DNA from 2 places in the Acidovorax sp. FG42 genome. Region 1 is predicted to be linked to the other one. Evidence: predicted binding sites of a transcription regulator. Region 1 holds the regulator's gene; the other holds the start of a gene.
What was found. The regulator FNR, encoded in region 1, switches genes on or off when oxygen is low (the NO sensors DNR and NnrR bind a similar motif). The targets are predictions, from matches to a motif close to TTGATNNNNATCAA.
Positions count from the first base shown of each region.

Region 2: the regulator FNR is predicted to act here: its motif matches at 1,626-1,639, upstream of ACODSM_RS17370 (3-hydroxybenzoate 6-monooxygenase).

Region 1 covers NZ_JBMDJM010000014.1:71,457-82,061, forward strand. Annotated here, with positions in the region: gene ACODSM_RS15320 (heavy metal translocating P-type ATPase) at 1-2,028, shown strand, start outside; gene ccoS (cbb3-type cytochrome oxidase assembly protein CcoS) at 2,028-2,165, shown strand; gene ccoN (cytochrome-c oxidase, cbb3-type subunit I) at 2,230-3,669, shown strand; gene ccoO (cytochrome-c oxidase, cbb3-type subunit II) at 3,688-4,320, shown strand; gene ACODSM_RS15340 (CcoQ/FixQ family Cbb3-type cytochrome c oxidase assembly chaperone) at 4,337-4,474, shown strand; gene ccoP (cytochrome-c oxidase, cbb3-type subunit III) at 4,499-5,413, shown strand; gene ccoG (cytochrome c oxidase accessory protein CcoG) at 5,506-6,951, shown strand; gene ACODSM_RS15355 (FixH family protein) at 7,016-7,294, shown strand; gene ACODSM_RS15360 (hypothetical protein) at 7,350-7,646, shown strand; gene fnr (fumarate/nitrate reduction transcriptional regulator Fnr) at 7,748-8,470, opposite strand; gene hemN (oxygen-independent coproporphyrinogen III oxidase) at 8,660-10,042, shown strand; gene ACODSM_RS15375 (sulfite exporter TauE/SafE family protein) at 10,048-10,605, shown strand, end outside.
Region 2 covers NZ_JBMDJM010000017.1:103,815-114,419, forward strand. Annotated here, with positions in the region: gene ACODSM_RS17365 (cupin domain-containing protein) at 1-268, opposite strand, end outside; gene ACODSM_RS17370 (3-hydroxybenzoate 6-monooxygenase) at 333-1,535, opposite strand; gene ACODSM_RS17375 (MarR family winged helix-turn-helix transcriptional regulator) at 1,662-2,144, shown strand; gene ACODSM_RS17380 (LysR family transcriptional regulator) at 2,149-3,051, shown strand; gene ACODSM_RS17385 (NUDIX hydrolase) at 3,179-3,664, shown strand; gene ACODSM_RS17390 (YiiD C-terminal domain-containing protein) at 3,772-4,224, shown strand; gene ACODSM_RS17395 (EF-hand domain-containing protein) at 4,395-4,967, shown strand; gene ACODSM_RS17400 (sensor histidine kinase) at 5,001-6,680, opposite strand; gene ACODSM_RS17405 (DUF3309 family protein) at 6,936-7,094, opposite strand; gene ACODSM_RS17410 (DHA2 family efflux MFS transporter permease subunit) at 7,356-8,999, opposite strand; gene ACODSM_RS17415 (EmrA/EmrK family multidrug efflux transporter periplasmic adaptor subunit) at 9,016-10,350, opposite strand; gene ACODSM_RS17420 (efflux transporter outer membrane subunit) at 10,418-10,605, opposite strand, start outside.

The sequences.
Region 1 (10,605 bases):
TGCATGATGCAGGTGATGATGTACGCGTGGCCCGCCTACGTGGCGCAGCCGGGCGACCTGTCAGGCGAGATGGAGCAGCTGTTGCGCTGGGCCTCCTGGGTCATCACGCTGCCCATGGTGGTGTTTTCTTGTGGCCCCTTTTTTACCAGCGCGCTGCGTGACATTCGCCTGCGCCGCGTCAGCATGGACCTGCCCGTGGCGTTGGGCATGGCCATCACGTTCGTGGTCAGCACGGCCGGCACTTTTGACCCTGCAGGCATCTTTGGCAAGGAGGTGTACTACGACTCCTTGACCATGTTTGTTTTCTTTCTGCTCACCGGCCGATGGTTGGAGCTGCGCCTGCGCGACCGCACGGCGGGTGCGCTGGAGGCCGTGATGAACCGCCTGCCCGACAGCGTGGAGCGGCGCGCGGCGGATGGCAGCTTCGCCCGCGTGGCCACGCGGCGCATTGTGGTGGGGGACACCGTCCGCGTGCTGCCCGGCGAGGCGTTTCCGGCCGATGGCCGCATCACGGCAGGCAACACCCATGCTGACGAGGCTTTGCTGACGGGCGAATCCACACCCGTTGCGCGCCCCGTGGGCAGCAGCGTGACGGCGGGCAGCTACAACCTGCAGGCGCCGGTCGAGGTGCTGGTGGAAGGCACGGGCGGGCAGACCCGCTTTGCGCAAATCGTGGCGCTGATGGAAAGCGCTTCACTGCAAAAGCCCCGGCTGGCGCAGCTGGCAGACCGCATTGCGCGGCCTTTTCTGGTTGCCGTTTTGCTGGCGGCGGCGCTGGCCGCTGCCTACTGGTGGCCGTCGGACCCAGGGCATGCGCTGATGGTGGCGGTGGCGGTGCTCATCGTGACCTGCCCATGCGCGCTGTCGCTGGCCACCCCGGTGGCCATGCTCACCGCCGCGGGCACGCTGGCGCGCCATGGCGTGTTGGTGCGCAACCTTCAGGGGCTGGAGGCGCTGGCGCAGGTGGACACCATGGTGTTTGACAAGACCGGTACGCTGACCCGCGACGGCATGGCGCTGCAAGCGGTGCACCCTGCGGCCGGTTGCAGTGCACAAGAGGCGCTGGACCTGGCGGCAGCGCTCGCGCGCCAATCGATGCACCCGGCTTCGCGGGCGCTGGCTGCGGCGGCTTCTGCACAGCCGCTGCCGTCGGGGCGTTGGCAGGTGACAGGCCTGCAAGAGGATGCAGGGCAGGGGCTGACCGCGACGGTAGAGGACGCCACCGGGGCGGTGGCTGCTCGCACGATCCGCCTGGGCTCTGCCCGCCACGCGGGCGTTGCCAACGATGCGGGCGGTGCTGCGCTGCAAGTCGTGCTCTCTGAACAAGCGTCTGATGGAGCCCTGATTGAGCTGGCCCGCTTCGACCTGGTGGAGGACCTGCGGGCCGAGGCGTCGGCCGTGGTGCGGGCCTTGCAGCAGGACGGCGTGGCTGTGCAATTGCTGTCGGGTGACCGCCGGGGCGCGGTGCAACGGGTGGCCACGCAGGCGGGCATTGCCCATGCCCAGGGCGAGTGCACTCCGCAAGGCAAGCTGGAAGCGCTTCAGGCGTTGCAGTTGCAGGGCCATCACGTAGCCATGGTGGGCGACGGCCTTAATGATGGCCCGGTGCTTGCGGGTGCCCATGTCTCTTTTGCCTTCGGCCGTGCCGTCCCGCTGGCGCAGTCCCGGGCGGACTTTGTGGTGTTGGGTGACAGCCTGACGCTGGTGCCGCAAACCGTGCTGCTGGCGCGCCGCACCCTGCGCGTGGTACGGCAGAACCTGTGGTGGGCCGCCGCCTACAACGCGCTGTGTGTGCCGCTGGCGGTGGTCGGCTGGATGCCGGCCTGGCTGGCGGGACTGGGCATGGCGCTGAGTTCGCTGCTGGTGGTGCTCAATGCCGCGCGCCTGGCGCGCGACCTGCCTTCCTTGCCAGGCTCGCACAGCGCGCCGTTGCCAACAGCTGCTTTGCCTGCGCGCCCCGACATCACGGCCAGCGGCACGTCGCAGCCGCCCCTTGATCTTTCGAAGACCCCACTGGAGCCCGTCTGATGGACATCCTTTATTTGTTGATTCCTCTGTCCGTAATGCTGGTGCTCTTGATTCTGGGAGGCCTGTGGTGGGCGGTGTACCACGGGCAGTTCGAGAGCGTCGAACAAGAGGGGGAGCGCATTCTCCGAGACGGTTGACTTGTGTCAATGCCCGATAGCCGCGACTGCAACAAACTCTTACTGCAATACAAAGAGGTGCCCGATGGATTTTCCAAAAACAAATGCTGCGCACTACAACGATACGGTAGTGCGGCAGTTCTCTATCCTGGCCGTGGTGGTGGGGGTGGTCGGCATGCTGGTGGGCGTCATCATCGCCGCCCAGTTGGCCTGGCCAGAACTCAACTTTGGCATTCCGTGGCTGAGTTATGGCCGCTTGCGACCTTTGCACACCAATGCGGTGATCTTTGGTTTTGGCGGTAGCGCGCTGTTTGCTACCAGCTACTACGTGGTGCAGCGCACCTGCCAGGTCCGGCTTTTTGCGGGTCCTCTGGCCGCATTCACCTTCTGGGGTTGGGTGCTGGTCATTGCGGCTGCGGTGGTCAGCCTGCCCATGGGCTACACCCAGGGCAAGGAATACGCTGAACTCGAATGGCCCATCGACATCCTGATCACGCTGGTTTGGGTGTCCTATGCCATCGTGTTCTTCGGCACCATTGGAACCCGCAAGGTCAAGCACATTTATGTGGCCAACTGGTTCTTTGGTGCGTTCATCCTGGCCGTGGCACTGCTGCACCTGGTGAACAGCGCAGCCATCCCAGCGGGCATGATGAAGAGCTACTCGGCCTACGCCGGTGTGCAGGACGCCATGGTGCAATGGTGGTACGGCCACAATGCCGTGGGCTTCTTCCTGACCGCTGGTTTCCTGGGCATGATGTACTACTTCATCCCCAAGCAGGCAGGTCGTCCTGTGTACTCGTATCGCCTGTCGATCGTGCACTTCTGGGCGCTGATCTTCACCTACATGTGGGCCGGCCCACACCACCTGCACTACACCGCGCTGCCTGACTGGACGCAATCGGTGGGCATGGTGTTCTCGCTCATCCTGCTGGCTCCCAGCTGGGGCGGCATGATCAACGGCATCATGACCCTGTCGGGTGCATGGCACAAGCTGCGTGACGACCCTATCCTGCGCTTCCTGATCGTGTCGCTGTCGTTCTACGGCATGTCCACGTTCGAGGGCCCGATGATGTCCATCAAGACCGTCAATGCCCTGAGCCACTACACCGACTGGACCATCGGCCACGTGCACTCCGGCGCCCTGGGCTGGGTGGGCCTGATTTCGATGGGTTCGCTGTACTACCTGGTGCCCCGTCTGTTCGGCAAGGACAAGATGCACTCCGTCAAGGCGATCGAGCTGCACTTCTGGATGGCCACCATCGGCATCGTGCTGTACATCGCTGCCATGTGGATTGCCGGCGTGATGCAAGGCCTGATGTGGCGCGCGGTCAACCCCGACGGCACGCTCACCTACACCTTCGTGGAAAGCGTGAAGGCGACCTATCCCTTCTATGTGATCCGCGTGGCCGGTGGTCTGCTGTACCTGGGCGGCATGCTGGTCATGGCCTGGAACGTGTGGCTGACTGCCATCTCGGGCCGTTCGGTCAAGGTGGCCATTCCTGCAGTGAACACGGCCCACGCCTGAGTCTGAAGGAGATCATTCATGTCCAATAACAACACATCTGCTTCGACCGGTTTCACCCATGAAAAGGTGGAGACCAACAACTTTCTGATGATCGTGCTGATCCTGATCGTGATCGCCATTGGCGGTCTGGTCGAGATCGTGCCCCTGTTCTTCCAGAAGTCCACGACCGAGGCGGTCAAGGGTGTCGAGCCTTACAACGCTTTGCAGCTGGCAGGCCGCGACATCTACATCCGCGAGGGTTGCTACAACTGCCACTCGCAGATGATCCGCCCCTTCCGCGCAGAGACGCTGCGCTATGGCCACTACTCGGTGGCGGGCGAGTTTGTGTATGACCACCCCTTCCAGTGGGGTAGCAAGCGCACGGGTCCCGACCTGCACCGCGTGGGTGGCAAGTACAGCGACGAATGGCATCGCATCCACCTGAACAACCCCCGCGATGTGGTGCCCGAGTCCAACATGCCCGCATACCCCTGGCTTGAAAAGAACCAGGTGGACCCCGCAGTGATGGCGCCCCGCATGAAGGCCCTGCGCACCGTGGGCGTGCCTTACACCGACGAGCAGATCACGGCTGCGGCGGGCGAGGTCAAGGGCAAGACGGAGCAGGATGCGCTCATCGCCTACCTGCAAGTCATGGGCCGTGCGCTCAAGTAAGCAAAGGAGATATCCCATGGACATCACCACCATGCGCATCGTCGCCACCCTGGCATCGATGGCCTGCTTCATTGGCATCTGGGTCTGGGCCTACCGAGGCCGCAACAAGGCCCGGTTCGACGAGGCAGCCCAGCTGCCTTTCGAGACAGATTGACCTTCACCAGAACGAGAACACCCCATGAGTGACTTCACCAGCAATTTCTGGTCGGTCTTTGTGACCACGCTGACCCTGGTCGGCATCATCGCCTGCGGCATCCTGCTTTGGATGGCGGGCCGCAAGAAGGTGGTGGCCACCTCCGACAACACCACCGGCCACGTTTGGGATGAGGACCTGGTCGAGATGAACAACCCCCTGCCGCGCTGGTGGGTGTGGCTGTTTGTCATCACCATCGTCTTTGGTCTGGGCTACCTGGCCGCCTATCCAGGCCTGGGCAGCTTCACCGGCAAGCTCAACTGGACGCAGAAGGGCGAGTACGAAGCCGAAATGGCCAAGGCCAAGACGGAGCTGGAGCCGCTATACGCACGCTTTGCCTCCATGAAGCCTGAAGACGTAGCCGCCGACCCCCAGGCCCACGCGATAGGCGAGCGTTTGTTCATGAACAACTGCGCACAGTGCCACGGCTCGGATGCGCGAGGCAGCAAGGGCTTTCCAAACCTGACGGACAACGACTGGCTGCACGGCGGCACGCCCGAGAAGATCCGCGAGACGCTGGAGAAGGGCCGCATCGGCAACATGCCTCCCATGGCAGCCGCAGTGGGCTCCCCGGAAGACGTGCGTAACCTGTCGCACTACGTGCTGAGCCTGTCGGGCAGCCCCCATGACTCGCTGCGCGCATCGCTGGGCAAGGCCAAGTTTGCTGCCTGCGCAGCCTGCCACGGCATGGACGGCAAGGGCAACCAGGCGCTGGGCGCGCCTAACCTGACCGATGACATCTGGCTGCATGGCTGGGGCGAGGCCGCCATCACCGCCATGATCAACAACGGCAAGGTCAACCAGATGCCTGCACAGGCCGAAAAGTTGACCGAGGCGCAGATCGGCGTACTCTCTGCCTATGTGTGGGGCCTGTCGAACAAGCAGGTGGCTGCACGCTGACCTGGCTGCCGGGCGGTGCGTGAGACGCACTGCCCGGGTTTCCGTTTGAAGGCACCCCTTTTACGCCTTAATTCCGTTCACAAAGCGACACCATGAGCACACCCAGCGAGCCGGCTCGCAAGGTCATCCCGATTACGCCAGTCGCGGCAGATGCGTCGTCTGCGGGCGAGATCATCTCGCTGTACGAAGCGCAAAAGAAGATCTACCCGCGTTCCATCAGCGGCCTGTTTGCGCGCTGGCGCTGGGGCATGGTGTTTCTTACGCAGCTGGTGTTTTACGGGTTGCCGTGGTTTGAGTGGGGCCAGCGCCAGATGGTGCTGTTTGACCTGGGGGCTCGCAGGTTCTACATCTTTGGTCTGGTGCTGTATCCGCAGGATTTCATCTACCTCACCGGCCTTCTGATCATTTCGGCGTTGTCACTGTTCCTGTTCACCGCAGTGGCCGGGCGTCTGTGGTGTGGCTTTGCGTGCCCGCAGACGGTGTACACCGAAATGTTCATGTGGATCGAGCACAAGATCGAAGGCGATCGCAGTGCCCGGCTCCGCCTGGACAACGGCCCCTGGACGTTCGAGAAGATCCGCAAGAAGTTTTTCAAGCAAGTGGTGTGGATCGCGGTGGCCCTGTGGACCGGGTTCACTTTTGTGGGGTACTTCGTCCCCATTCGCGAGCTGGGCAGCGAGCTGCTGGCGTTCCAGGGCAGCTGGCAGATTTTCTGGGTGCTGTTCTACGGTTTTGCCACCTATGGCAATGCGGGCTTCATGCGCGAGCAGGTCTGCAAGTACATGTGCCCTTATGCGCGTTTTCAAAGCGCGATGTTTGACAAGGACACTTTGATCGTTACCTACGACCCTGAACGTGGCGAGCAGCGTGGCCCACGCAAGAAGAACATCGACTACAAAGCCCAGGGCTTGGGTGACTGCATCGATTGCTCGCTGTGTGTGCAGGTCTGTCCCGTGGGCATCGACATCCGCAAGGGTTTGCAGTACGAATGCATCGGCTGCGGCTTGTGCGTGGACGCCTGCAATACCGTGATGGACAAGATGCAGTACCCGCGTGGGCTCATCCGCTATTCGACCCAGAACGGCGTTGCCAAGCACTGGACGCAGTCGCAGATGTTGCGCCGCGTGCTGCGCCCCCGCGTGCTGATCTACAGCGCCGTGCTGGTAAGCCTTTGCGTGGCCATGTTGGCCAGCCTGGTGGTGCGCACACCGCTGAAGGTGGATGTGGTGCGGGACCGCGCTGCGCTCTCGCGCATCGTGGCGGGTGGCAAGCTGGAGAACATTTACCGGCTGCAGATCATGAATGCCACCGAGGGCGAGCAGCGTTATCGCATCAGTGCGCGGGGCCTGGAGGGTCTCGAAGTGGCTTCCGAGGCTGAAGTGGACATTGGCGCGGCAGAGTCTCGCTGGGTGGCCGTGCGTTTGCAGATTCCCTATGGTTCCGCTACGCCCGGGTCGCATGCCGTTCAGTTTGATGTGCAGGCCGTAGGAGCAGCGGCCCATGTCACGGAGAAATCCGTGTTCCTTGTACCGCGCTGAGCGGTATTCCGGTGGGGCCCTTCGGGGCCGCACTTTGACCGATATTGTTGAGGAGTAAAGCACCATGTCTTCAAACCCTGCCATTGCAACCCAGGCGGTAACCGTACCCTGGTGGAAGTTTGGCCATGTGTGGCTGGTGATTGCCGGGCCTCTGATCGTGATCGTGGCGGGCTTTGTGACGCTGTGGCTAGCGATTTCGCGGCCCGACCCCGTGGTGGCGGAGGACTACTACCGCCAAGGCATCGAAATCAACAAGACACTGGTGGCGCCGGAAAAGAGTCTGGCGCCGGCCCTCAAGGCCCGCAACCATGCGGCCACCCCTGTGCAAGACCAACCACGCTGAAACCCCAGGGTCGCACACCCTGGCGACCCCGGCAGCACCAGGAGACAGAACCTATATGTGGACGCAACGCCTGATGTGGATTGCATGGCCCGCCTTTTTGATGGCGGGTGTGCTGGAGATGCTGGTTTTTGCCATGGTGGACCCCCAGGACCTGCACTGGTTCGGGCAGCCTCTGGCGCTGTCGAGGCAGGGGGTGTACACCCTCGCATTTTTTGTGTTCTGGGCCATCACCATGGCCACCAGCGCATTGACCACGCTACTGTCCATGTCCCCGTTTGAGGTCAACCGCTGTCCCGTGCCCGACGGGGAGCGCCCTGACGATTGCCGCAAGACATCGTCGTCTTGCTCCTGAGCCTTTTTCGCCGGTTCATGCGGGCATGCGCTGCATGCCGTTTTAGAAGGGACCGTAGGGCTTTTGTACCGCCCAGACCCTCAGCCGACGAGGGGCCGTACTCAGTGGCAGGTCTGCTGGCTGTTCACAATGCGTCGCAGGGCATCGGTGTCAAGGATGCGCACATGGCGCTGTTTGACTTCCACGATGCCTTCTTCCACAAATTTGGAGAAGGTGCGGCTCACTGTTTCAAGTTTGAGGCCCAGGTAGCTGCCGATCTCTTCGCGCGTCATGCGCAACACCAGTTCTGATTGCGAGAAGCCCCGTGCATGCAGGCGCTGCACCAGGTTGAGCAAGAAGGCCGCCAGGCGCTCCTCGGCACGCATGCTGCCCAGCAGCAGCATCACACCATGTTCGCGCACGATCTCGCGGCTCATGATCTTGTGCACGTGGTGCTGCAGGGCCGTGACTTCGCGGGACAGTTCTTCGATGCGGTCGAAAGGCATGACGCAGACCTCGGCATCTTCCAGGGCCACCGCGTCACAGGTGTGGTGGTCATTCACGATGCCGTCCAGCCCGATGATCTCCCCCGCCATCTGAAAGCCCGTGACCTGGTCGCGACCGTCTTCGGTGGCCACACAGGTCTTGAAAAAACCGGTGCGGATGGCGTACAAGGACGTGAAGGACTCGCCATTGCGAAACAGCGTGCCGCCGCGCTTGACCTTGCGGCGGACAGCAACGACCTCGTCAATGCGCTGCAGTTGCTCTTCGTTCAAGCCCACGGGCATGCACAGCTCGCGGAGGTTGCAGTTGGAGCAGGCGACTTTGATGGTGAGCGGGTTCATAGACACATGGGCTTGGGTTAGCGGTCAAGCATATCGCGCTTGCCGTACACGAACCTGAATACAGAGCGCGGGCAAGCGGCTGACCTTCATCAAATTGTCGCCGTATCGCTTGCGGGTTCACTTGATGCAGGTCAAGGACATGTCCCAGAGCCTACGGCACAGTCAAGGTGTACGCAAGGAAATTTCCCCATGACTGCTGTTTCGCCAGACCTTCTGCGCCGCTTTGACGTGCCAGGGCCCCGCTATACATCCTATCCAACGGCCGACCGTTTCGTGGAGGCGTTTGGTCAGGAAGACTATGTGCTGGCGCTGCAACAGCGCCGCTCGGGCACGCTGGCCAAGGCCATGCCGCTGTCCCTGTACGTGCACATCCCGTTTTGCGAATCCCTGTGCTACTACTGCGCCTGCAACAAGATCATCACCAAGCACCATGACCGCGCCGAGGTCTACTTGCGCTACTTGAGCCGCGAGATCGACCTGCACACGGCGCACTGTGGCGTAGGACAGGTGGTGAGTCAACTGCACCTGGGGGGAGGCACACCCACCTTCCTCTCCGATGCGGGCCTGCGGGAGCTGATGGCCATGCTCAAGCGCAGCTTCACGCTGGCGCCTGGGGGGGAATACTCGATCGAGGTGGACCCTCGCACCGTCAATGCAGAGCGTCTTGCACTGTTGGCTGAACTGGGTTTTAACCGGCTGAGTTTTGGCGTGCAGGACTTTGATGCCGAAGTGCAGAAGGCTGTGCACCGCATCCAGCCTGCCGAACAGGTGTTTGCGCTGGTTGAGTCTGCGCGTTCGTTGGGCTTTGACTCGGTGAACGTGGATCTGATCTACGGCCTGCCGCGCCAGACGCCCGAGTCTTTTGACCGCACGCTGGCCCAGGTGGCGCAACTGCGGCCTGACCGCATCGCCCTGTATGCCTATGCGCACCTGCCAGAGCGTTTCAAGCCACAGCGTCGCATCATCTCTGCGGAGTTGCCCACGGGCGGGAGCAAGCTCTCCATGTTGTCGCGCTCGCTCGATGCCTTCATGGATGCTGGCTACGTGTACGTGGGCATGGACCACTTTGCGCTGCCCACCGACGCCCTGGCCGTGGCCAAGCGCCAGGGGCGCCTGCACCGCAATTTCCAGGGCTACAGCACGCAGCCGGACTGCGATTTGATCGGCCTGGGCGTATCGGCCATTGGCCGTGTGGGGGCAACCTACAGCCAGAACTCCAAGACGCTGGATGAGTACTACGACTTTCTGGACCAGGGGCGGTTGCCCGTGGTGCGGGGGCTGGCGCTCACGCGCGACGACCTGGTGCGCCGTGCGGCCATCATGGCCCTGATGTGCCAGGGGGAACTGCTGTTCGAGCCGATGGAGCAGGCATGGCTGATCGACTTCCGCCAGTATTTCGCGGCGGAGTTGGCCCAATTGGAGGGCATGCAGGAGCAAGGGCTGGTGCGCGTTGGGCCAGAGGGCATTGAAGTGACTGCGACCGGTTGGTTCTTCGTGCGGGGCATCGCCATGGTTTTTGACCGCTATCTGCAGGCAGACCGCAACCGCGCCCGGTTTTCGCGCATCATCTGATACCTATGCTTGCCACGGTCGGCTGGACTGCTCTGCTCATGGGACTCGCTGGCGGGTCCCACTGCCTGGCCATGTGCTCCGCGCCCTGTGGAGCGCTCGTGGGGCAGGGCGGCGCGCCACTGGCGGAGGGCAGTGCCGAGCGGGTGGTGCGCTGGGCGCCGCGTGGCGGCGTACTGCAGCGCACCGTGGCCTTTCATGCGGGGCGCCTGGTGGGCTATGCCAGCGCCGGGGCACTGGCAGCCATGGCCATGGACAGTCTGGCATGGCTGACCCAGCAGACCACTGCGTTGCGTCCCGCCTGGACGCTGATGCACGTGGCAGTGATGGCCTGGGGGCTCATGATGATGGTGCAGTCGCGCCAGCCCGCCTGGGTGGAACAGGCTGGCCGCTCCGTGTGGGCGCGTGTTCGACCGCTGGTCGGAGCGCCAGGCGGCGTGATGGCGGCGGGGGTCCTGTGGGCCCTGATGCCTTGCGGGTTGCTCTACTCGGCCCTGTTGGTCGCGGCGCTCAGTGGAGGGCCACTGGAGGGGGCCCTGACCATGGCCCTGTTTGCCGTGGGCAGC
Region 2 (10,605 bases), on a different contig from region 1:
CCCGGCGCTCGCCCCCGCGCCCCACGGGCACGATGCGGCCGGCTTCATCGGCCAGCGGCACCAGCCGGTCCCAGCGCCACAGGTGGGCGCTGGCCTTGCTCTGCGGATGGGGGGGCATCAGGTCGCCGATCTGCGTCCACAGCGGCACCAGCATTTCCTGCTCAAAGCCGCGGTACAGCTGTTCCAGCGCGGGGGTGGGCTCGGGCTGGCCGTGGGCCGCCACTGCGGTGAGGCGAACGGGGGACGGTACGGGATCCATCGCGCTCATGGGAATTCCTTGGGTTGAATGTGGGGGAGGGGGGAAGATCGATGGGGCAGGGCGCACGGCTGGCTCAGTCGGCCAGGCAGTTGTCGACCTTCCAGGCATACAGCCACTCCATCGCGTCGTAAAAACGCTCGGGGCTGCGGCCCTTCCAGAGGTCGTTGCGTACCAGGCGCTCCACGCCCTGGGCGTGAAAGATGCGGCCCATTTCGCGGGCCGACAGCACCACGCGTGCCGTGCGGGCAATGCGCGAGCGCTCGTACAGCGACAGCGCCTGGGGGAAGTCGTGTTGGCAGCGCTTGAGAGCCTCGCCCAGCGTCACCGCGTCTTCCAGCGCCATGCAGGCGCCCTGGGCCAGGTACTGCAGGGTGGGGTGGGCGGCATCGCCTAGCAAGGTGGCACGGCCAAACGTCCACTGGCCGATGGGCTCGCGGTCGGCGGTGGCCCAGCGTTTCCAGCTCTTGGGCATGTCGATCAGCTGGTGGGCGCGCGGGCAGCAGTCGCGGTAGTAGCTCTGCACCTCTTCGCGGCTGCCCTCGCGCACGCCCCATTCCTCTTGCTCGCGGCTGTGGAAGGTCACGACCACGTTGTACTGCTCGCCGCCACGCAGCGGGTAGTGCACCAGGTGGTAGTTGGGGCCGACCCAGATGCTGGCGGCGTTCCAGCGCAGGTCTTCGGGGAAGTCGTTCTTTTCCACCACGGCGCGGTACACCACATGGCCCGACACGCGGGCGGCATCGCCGACGTATTGCTGGCGCACGACGGACTTCACGCCATCCGCACCAATCAGGGCCTGGCCCCGGTGCGCCACGCCATGCTGGTCGTACACGGTGACGGTGTCGCCGGTTTGCTCCACGCGCTCGATGCGTGTGCCGGTCAGTGTCTCGATGTTGCCGTGCGCTTTGGCCCCTTCCAGCAGCGAGGTGTGGATGTCTGCGCGGTGGATCACGGCGTACGGGTTGCCAAAGCGCTGGCGAAAAGCCTCGCCCGTGGGGATGCGGCCGACCAGGTGTTCGTCCAGCGCGTCATGCATCACCATTTCGTCGGTGTAGACCGCGCGGGCCCGCGCCAGCTCGCCAATGCCCAGGGCGTCAAACGCGGCAAAAGCGTTGGGGCCCAGCTGGATGCCCGCGCCGATCTCGCCGAGCTGCGGAGCCTGCTCCAGCACCTTGACCGCATAGCCCTGGCGCGCCAGGGCCAGGGCTGCTGCCACGCCACCGATGCCTCCGCCAGCGACCAGGACGGGTGCTGTGGGAGTGTTCAAAACTGTCATTGCCGCTGTCTCCATCCGTTGTGCCACTGACGTGGATCAATAAGCCGTGTACATATAAAAAGTACACTGATGATTAGTGTAGGGCCTAAAATGATCCGCATCAAGATCGGTAGAAACCCTAGATTCATGTCCGTAGAGATCGACAACCTTCCCGGTTTCCATATCCGCCGCCTGCAGCAGATTGCGGTGGCCGTGTTTCTGGAGGAGACGCAGGCCACGGGCATCACCCCTGTGCAATACGCCGCGCTCTATGCCGTGGGGCGCGAGCCGGGCATCGACCAGCGCACGCTGGCGCGCACCATTGGTTTTGACACCTCCACCATCGGCAGCGTGATCGACCGGCTGGAGTCGCGGGGCCTGATGCAGCGCAATGCCCACCCCGAAGACCGCCGCGTGCGGCTGCTGACCCTCACGCCCGAAGGCCAGCGTGTGCTGGAAGAGGTGGAGCCCGGCATGCTGCGCGCGCAGGAGCGCATGCTCGAACCCCTGGCGCCCGAGCAACGCGCGGTGTTCATGGACATGCTGCGCACGCTGGTGCGGGGCAACAACGCCCTCAGCCGTGCGCCCAGCGAGCCGCTGGACGGACGTGCTGCACGGCGCGCCCGGTGACGCCATGGACTGGGACAACCTGCGCTACTTTTTGGAACTGGCCCGCGCCGGCACGCTGGTGGGGGCCGCGCGCCGCCTGGCCGTAGACCACACCACGGTGGCACGCCGCCTGCAGGCGCTCGAAAAGCAGGTGGGCTCCGCCCTGTTTGCGCGCGAGGCCGGCGGCCACCGGCTGACCGAGGCCGGGCGCGCACTGTTGCCCCAGGTCGAGGCCATGGAGGCCGCCTTTCTGGCTGTGGAAAACGCCACACCCGGCGTGCGCCAGGGCCTGCACGGGCTGGTGCGCATCGGCACCACCGAGGGCTTCGGCAACCTGATCCTGGCGCCCCAGCTGGCCCGGTTTGCGCTGGACCACCCCGGCCTGGTGGTGGACCTGCTGGCGCTGCCGCGTTTGGTACACCTGTCGCGCCGCGAGGCGGACATCGTCATCTCGCTGGAACGCCCGGCGCGCGGTGCGGTGGTGGTCGTGAAGCTCACCGACTACGTGCTGCAACTGTATGGAGCGCGCAGCTACCTGCAGCGCCATGCTCCCATCCACACGCCAGACGATCTGCGGGGCCACACCTTCATCAGCTACGTGGACGATCTGCTGTTCAGCAAGGAACTGCAGATTCTGGACGAGCTGCACCGCCCCGCGCACTTCGCGCTGCGCAGCACCAGCATCCTCGCCCAGTACGAAGCCGCCCGCGTGGGGGCGGGGCTGGCAGTGCTGCCCGCCTTTGTGGCGGCGCAAGACCCGTCGCTGGTGCCCGTATTGCCAGGGGTGGCACGCTTTCAGCGCACCTTCTGGATGTCCATGCCGGGCGACAACAAACATGTGGCCCGCATGCAGGCTACCTGGGCGTTTTTGCGCGAAGCGGTGGCGGCGCAGCAAGGGTTGCTATTGCCGCCTGCGGATGGACAGTGAATTGCTTTTGCTACTGTATTAATAGCTGTTTGCGCTTTTGAGGTAAGCGCTAGAGGCCATTTTGGCTTGATATCGGAGGGCAAAGGATGGAAGTGAAGAATCAATCAGGATCTGAGTCTTGAACCCCATGCCACATCCCAGCCCGCTTCGCGTGCGCCAACGCGCAGCGGCGCTGATCCAGAGCGAGGGCCGCGTGCTGCTGCACCGGGTGGTGGGCGACGCTTTCTGGGCGTTGCCCGGCGGTGGCATCGATGCGGGGGAGACGGCGGCACAAGCCCTGGTCCGAGAACTGCAGGAAGAACTGGGCCAGCCCGTGGAGCCCGGCCCGCTGGCCTGTGTGGTGGAAAACTTCTTCACGTACGCTGGCACCGCGTACCACGAGATCGGGCTGTATTTGCACGCTATTCCGCTGCCCGGAAGCCTGTTGTTGTCGCGCCCGGGGCCCTATGCGGGCGTCGAGGGCTCGCGCGCGCTGGAGTTCGCGTGGTTCGGGCCGGACGAGCTGGAGGGCATTGATGTGCGGCCTGCATTTCTGGCGGCGCACCTGCGGCACTGGCTGGTGCACGGAAGGGCTGAGGTCGTGCACATCGTTCACCGTGACCCGGGCTTTTGAAACCGACCCGTTGCGGCGGTGGTAGCCAAGTGCTGCGCTGCACCACGTTGGACGCTGTGCGGCGTTTTGATAGGGTCAGCGCTTGGCACTTTTTAGTGGGAAATCCTGTGACTCCTTCAGAACTGCAAACCTACCTGCACCAACACATCCCCCTGTCCCAAGCCATGCAGATCACCGTGGTGGAGGCATCGTTGCAGCAAGTGGTGCTGACGGCGCCCCTGGCGCCCAACATTAACCACCGCGAAACGGTGTTTGGGGGCAGCGCATCCGCTGTGGCCATTCTGGCGGCCTGGTCGATGCTGCACCTGGGGCTCACCGCTGAGGGGCTGGGCAGCCGGCTGGTGATCCAGCGCAACACCATGGACTACCTCATGCCCATGGACGGTACCTTCACAGCCGTGGCGCTGGCGCCCGCGCGGCCGGCCTGGGAGTCGTTCACCCGCATGATCCGCCGCAAGGGGCTGGGCCGGATCACGCAGGCCGCAGCGCTGCACTACCAGGGGCAGGTGGCGGGGTCGCTCGCTGGCGAGTTTGTGGCCTTTGGCCCAGGCTATGCGTGAAGCGTGAGCAGTGGGGCGCTCTTGCATGAGGGGCCAAACTCGCCCCTTTAGCCCCCGCTGATCCCGCCATTGCCTGGGCGGCAGGCGCGTAACCTTGTGGCCCTGGGCGATGCGGCGGACTCCGGATGGATGGGGTCGCCAATGCGGTCGCCACACAGGAGTTCATGGCGATGTCCCCTCTCATTTCCGGCCTCGCATCGGTGGCGTCGATGATTTTCAATGCAGCCGCCAGCGGCGCGGGCAAGGCGTCTGCGCGGCGTGGGGGCGAGGCGGCAGCGCCCGAGCCCTCGGCCGTGGTCACGCTCAGCCCCGAGGCGCAGACGCTGGCGGGCATGGCGGGGCAGGGCGTGTTGGCTACTCAAGGGACATCTGCGGAAACGGTAGCCGCCGTGGGTCGTTCATCGGGTCAGACCACAGCGGCACTGCCCGGTGGCCGTGCAGCGGGTGCGGTGTCCAAGGACGATTTCCAGGCGCTGCTGACGCGGTTTGGCGCTACCGACGACCAGAAGCAGCAGATCACCGCAGGCTTTGATGCCGACAAGGACGGCGTCATCACCCACGATGAATTCCTCAAGGGTCTTGCGCGCACCAAGGGCCAGCAGGCAACTACCGACCCCTTTGCGCAGGCCGTGCTGCAGGTGATGGACCGTGCGGGCAACGCCGATGGCACCGTGGGCAAGGACGAGTTTGCTGCCCTGTCGTCAGCGTTTGGCCTGGCCGAGCGGCGCACGCACACGGTTTGACTGGACCCTCTGCACTGCAGGGTTCTGGCTCGCTCAGGTCACTTTGGGCAGCGGCAGCAACACCCAGAAGCTGCTGCCCTTGCCCGGCTCGCTCTCCACACCCAGGCTGCCGCCCATGCCCTCGACCAGGCGTTTGCACAGCGCCAACCCCAGCCCGGCGCCCTCGAAGCTGCGGGTGGTCGATCCGTCCACCTGCTCGAACAAGGTGAAGATGCGATGCTGGTCGCCCGCCGCAATCCCGATGCCCTCGTCGGTGACGCGCAGACGCCATACGGTGGAGTCCGGCGTGTCTTGCTCGGTGTGCAGGGCCAGGCGGATAGCGCCTGAGCGGCTGAACTTCACGGCGTTATCCAGCAGGCTGACCAGCACTTGCTGAATGCGCTCGGCATCTCCCACGTGGTGGGCCGTGCTGCCCTCGCCGTCGATGGTCATGAACATTTGCAGCCCCTTTTGGCGCGCCTGCGGCTCCAGCAGCTGCAAGGCATCGGCTGCCAGCTCGGGCAGCGACAGGGGCGCGAACTGAAACGCCACCTGGCGTGTTTCCAGCGCGGCCAGGTCGATGAGGTCGTTGAGCATGCGCGTGAGGCCCGTGGCCGCGTCCATCACGTTGTTCAGGATGGGCTTGAGGCGTTCGTCCTGCGTGCGGTTGCGCACCAGCTCGGTCATGCCCAGGATCAGGGTCATGGGCGTGCGCAACTCGTGCCCGATGTTCGCCAGAAAGATCCGCTTGGTATTGAGCGCGGCCTCGGCCGCCTCTTTGGCGACGGACAGCGCCGCCGTTCGCTCCTTGACCCGGGCCTCCAGGTGCTCGCGCTCGGCGTGCAATGCCTGCTCCAACTCCCGCCGGGCGGTCACGTCGCGCCCGATGCTGTGGTAACCGGCGGGCTGGCCCGAGGCGTCGCGGTACAGGCGGCTGGACATCTCGAACCAGCGCACACTGCCATTGGCACAGCGCATGGGCAGCGTCAGCAGTTGCTGCCGCTCGCGCACAGCCTGTCTCAGTGCTTCGGCACCCTCGGGCGTCAGGGCTTTGAAGATGGACTTTCCGATGACGTCGCGGGCGGGCACGCCGCGCGCCCGTTCGTCGGCGGGGCTTACGTACGCCACCGTCATGTCGGGGTTGATCCGCCAGATGACTTCTGCGGCGCCTTCGGTCAGCAAGGTGTACTGCTGGTCCCGCTCGGAAAGGTGCTGGTACAGGCGCAGCGCCTCACTGACGAACAGGTAAAAACACAGGCTGCTCAGCGACAGGGCTAGCGTGAAGATGATGAGCGCGTGCAGCGAATACGGCGCGCTTTGCATGCCGTTGCTGCCCAGCACGATGGCCAAGGTCGCGGCGGTGTAGCCCACACCCGCCGCGCGCCCCAGCAGCAGGTAGGCCGCACCCACCCCGATCAGGAACCACACGGCGCGCAGCTCGTGCCCCAGGGGCTGCCACAGGGCGTAGGTAAAAAGTGCCATCCCGATCAGGGTCTGGATGAGTGCCACTGGAACATAGACCTGGGGCCAGCGGCGCAGGGCCCACCACAGCGCTGCCATGAATGCGGTACCAGCGCCCAGGGTGAGGCTCCACGACCCGGGTGTGGCGACCAGCCCGGCCACACCCGCTGCCAGCAACAGCAGCTCAAAAGCCACATTGGCCAGCAGGATGCCCCGCAGCAGGCGGATCTGAAACTGCCGCATGTTGCCAATGGCGGAGGGGGAAAAGGGCATGGTGGGGGGGCGGCGATTCTTTGAATTTATCGTTTATATCAAATAAATGATTGAAATGCCAATATTTTCAATTTAATTGTATTTTTTATGCAAATTGATCATTTAGACGTTTGTGGCCGAGGCCGGGTAGCCGCCCTACCGCGCGCGCCCCTGCGAAGCGCCCAAAACAAAGGGCCCTCGAAAGGGCCCTGTGTGCATTTGAAAACTTCCCCTGGGCAGACGCTGTGTGGCCTGCACCGGGAGTTCAACTACCGGTCATATCCGTCCCATCAGCAGCAGGATCACCAGGATCAGCACCACCAGGCCAATCCCGCCGCTGGGCCCGTAGCCCCACGAGCGGCTGTGGCCCCAAGTGGGCAGCGCGCCGACCAGGATGAGGATCAGAACGATCAGGAGAATCAGCGAGAGTGACATGGCAGTTCCTTGTTGGAGTGGTTTGCGGTGAGTGCATTGTTGGGTGCACCCCGCGAACTGCCCGCAGGTGCCGCGCCCGCCGCGCGGTCAGGGATTTCCGACATCGGCTGTGGGAGGCGCGGACTGCAGCGGGGCGGGGCCCCGCTGGCTCACTGCGCCGCCATGTCAAAAATGATAGCTACCAGCGCATGATCCACTAGCGCTTGCGGCCGTTTTGGCCTGAAGTGTCCGCCGCGAGGCCCTGCCACGCGGCGGACGGGCTCAGTGGGCGCCTGCAGCGTCTGCCGCGCCCGCGCCGCCGGTGCGTGCCGGGCGTTTGGTCAGCCAGATCAGCCCGATGAGGAGCAGGAACAGACCTGCCGAGCCCAGGAAGATATCGTTGGCCGCGCGGGTGAAGGCCTGCTGGTCGATCAGCCGGTTGATCTGCGCCAGTGCCTGCATCTGCGTGAGGCCTGAGGCCATCAAGCCATCCAGCGTCTGCGCAAACACGCCCTGGCCTTGCACCAGCCCCTCGGTGAGGTGGGCGTGGTGCATGGCGGCGCGGCTCTCCCACAGCGTGGTGGCAATCGATGTGCCCATGGCCCCGGCGGTGATGCGCACAAAGTTCGACAAGCCTGCTGCCGCCGGGATGCGGTCTGGCGACACGCCAGCCAGCGTCAGCGTGGTCAGCGGGATGAAGAAGAACGCCATGGCCGCGCCCTGTAGCAGGGTGGGGATCAGGATGTGGATGAAGTCCGTCTGCACCGTGAACTGCGAGCGCATCCACAGCACCGTGCTGAACACGATGAACGCGCCAGTGGCCATGCGGCGCGGGTCCCAATGGCCGACCTTTTTGCCCACCAGCGGCGTGAGCAGGATGGCGAAGATGCCCACCGGCGCCAGCGCCATGCCGGCCGACGTCGCGGTGTAGCCCATCCACTGCTGCAGCCACAGCGGCAGCAGCACCACGTTGCCGAAGAAGAGGGCATAGGCCACCGACAGCGCCAGCGCACCAAAGGTGAAGTTGCGGCCCTTGAAGAGTTTCAGGTCCACCACCGGGTGCTTTTCCGTCAGCTCCCACACCAGGAACACGGCAAACGCCACCACAGCCACCACACACAGGGTGATGATCTCGCCCGAGGCAAACCAGTCCAGCTCCTTGCCCTTGTCGAGCATGAGCTGCAGCGCGCCCACCCACAGCACCAGCAGGCTCAGGCCCACGGTGTCAATCGGCAGCTTGCGGATGGGGGTTTCGCGCTTGCGGTAGATGCCCCAGGTCAGCACCCCGGCCAACAGGCCCACGGGCACGTTGATGTAGAAGATCCACGGCCACGAGATGTTGTCGGTGATCCACCCGCCCAAGAGCGGCCCCACCACCGGCGCGACCAGAGTGGTCACGCCCCACAGCGCCAGCGCCGTGCCCGCCAAGGCACGCGGGTAGCTGGCCAGCAGCAGCGTCTGGCTGAGTGGAATCATCGGCCCGGCCACCAGGCCCTGCAGCACGCGGAAGAAGACCAGCATCTCCAGCGAGGACGCAAAGCCGCACAGCCAGGACGTGAGCACGAACAGCAGCACGCTCATGGTGAACAGGCGCACCGCGCCAAAGCGCTGCGTGAGCCAGCCGGTGAGCGGCACCGAGATCGCGTTGGCCACCCCAAAGCTGGTGATGACCCAGGTGCCCTGGCCGGGGCTCACGCCCAGGTCACCGGCAATGGCGGGGATGGAGACGTTGGCGATGGACGAGTCCAGCACGTTCATGAACGTGGCCAGCGACAGCGACAGCGTGCCCAGCAGCAGGGCGGTGCCCTGCAGTGGCGGATAGGCAGCGGGCGGGCCGGGTGGCGCCGCAGGGGGCGACACCGCAGCAGGCGCCGCCGGAGCGGGGGCCTGGCCTGCGGCGTCAGCAGTGGGGTTGGCGGCAGTCATGCTCGGTCAACCCCGCTCACTGCACCACGGGGGCTTGCACTGCAGGTTGCACGGGGGCTGATGCGTGCTTCTGGGCTTGCACGGCCTGCACAGCCTGCTGGCTACCCACCTTGGGCGATGCCACCGCCACGGCGGACTTGCCACTGCGGCCCAGGTTGGCGGCAATGATGTGCGCCACTTCGTCGTCGGCGGCCTTGAACTGCTCGTCAAACACGGCGGTGGCGGCCACGGGCGTGGTGCGTTGGGTGTCGGCCAAGGTCTTGCCGCTCTGGTCGGCGGTGTCCACCTTCACTTCCATCGACAGGCCCACGCGCAGCGGGTGCTCGGCGACTTCCTTGGGGTCGAGCGCAATGCGCACCGGCACGCGTTGCACCACCTTGATCCAATTGCCGGTGGCGTTCTGTGCGGGCAGCAGGGCAAAGGCCGCGCCGGTGCCGGCGCCCAGGCCCGTCACGGTGCCGTGGTAGACCACCTTGGTGCCGTACACGTCGGCTTCCAGTTCGGCGGGCTGGCCGATGCGCAAGGTCTTGAGCTGGCTTTCCTTGAAGTTCGCGTCCACCCACAGGTCGTTCAGGGGCACCAGCGTCATCAGCGGGGCGCCCGCCTGCACGCGCTGGCCCACCTGCACGCCGCGCTTGGCCACGTGGCCGTCCAGTGGGGCGACCAGTTGGGCGCGCTGCACGGCCAGGTAGGCCTCGCGCACGCGGGCCGAAGCGCGCTGCACGTTGGGGTGTTGTTCGATGGAGGTGCCTTCGGTCTGCGTCTGGCTGGCGGCCAGTTGTTCTTGTGCGGCCAGCACAGCCGACTGGGCAGCGGCCACGGTGCTCTTGGCGGCGGCCAGCTGCGCGGTGGCGTGTTGAAACTCTTCCTTGCCCACGGCGCCGCTGGCCATAAGCGGGGTGCGGCGGTTCACATCGTCTTGCGCACGGGCGGCATCGGCCTGGGCGCGGGCCAGGTCAGCGCTGCGCAGGCTGACCTGCGCCTTCAGCGTGGAGTTGTTGGCGTACAGGGTGCGCACTTCGCGCACCGTCTGCGCCAGCTGGGCCTCGGCCTGATCCAGCGCCACGCGGGCGTCAGCGGGGTCCAGCTTGACCAGCAACTGGCCGGCCTTCACAAAGTCGGTGTCGTCCGCGCCGATGGACACCACGGTGCCACCGATTTGCGGCGTGATCTGCACCACGTTGCCCGCCACGTAGGCGTTGTCGGTGGTCTCCACGTGGCGGCCGTTGGCCCAGTGCCAGCCGCCCCAGCCAATGGCCACCAGCGCGACGGCGGCAGCGATCAGGGTGAGGCCCCGGCGGCGGGCAGTGTTGGACTCGTTGGCGGTGAGGGGTTCGCTGTTGGCGGTCATGGCAATGGTCTTTCAGGAATGTGTTGTTATGTGTTTTTGAAGAGGGCGGTGTGGCGTTCTGGGCTGGTCAGTGCGCGGCTGCGGTGTGCAGCACGGCCGTGTCGTCCGTCCAGCCGCCCCCCAGGGCCTTCATTAGCACCAGGCGAGTGTCGAGCTGGCGCGCGCGCAGGTCCACGGCCAGGCGGCGCTGGGCCAGCACCTGGCTTTCGGTGGAGAGCACCACCAGGTAGTTGCCCAGGCCCGCGCGGTAGCGCT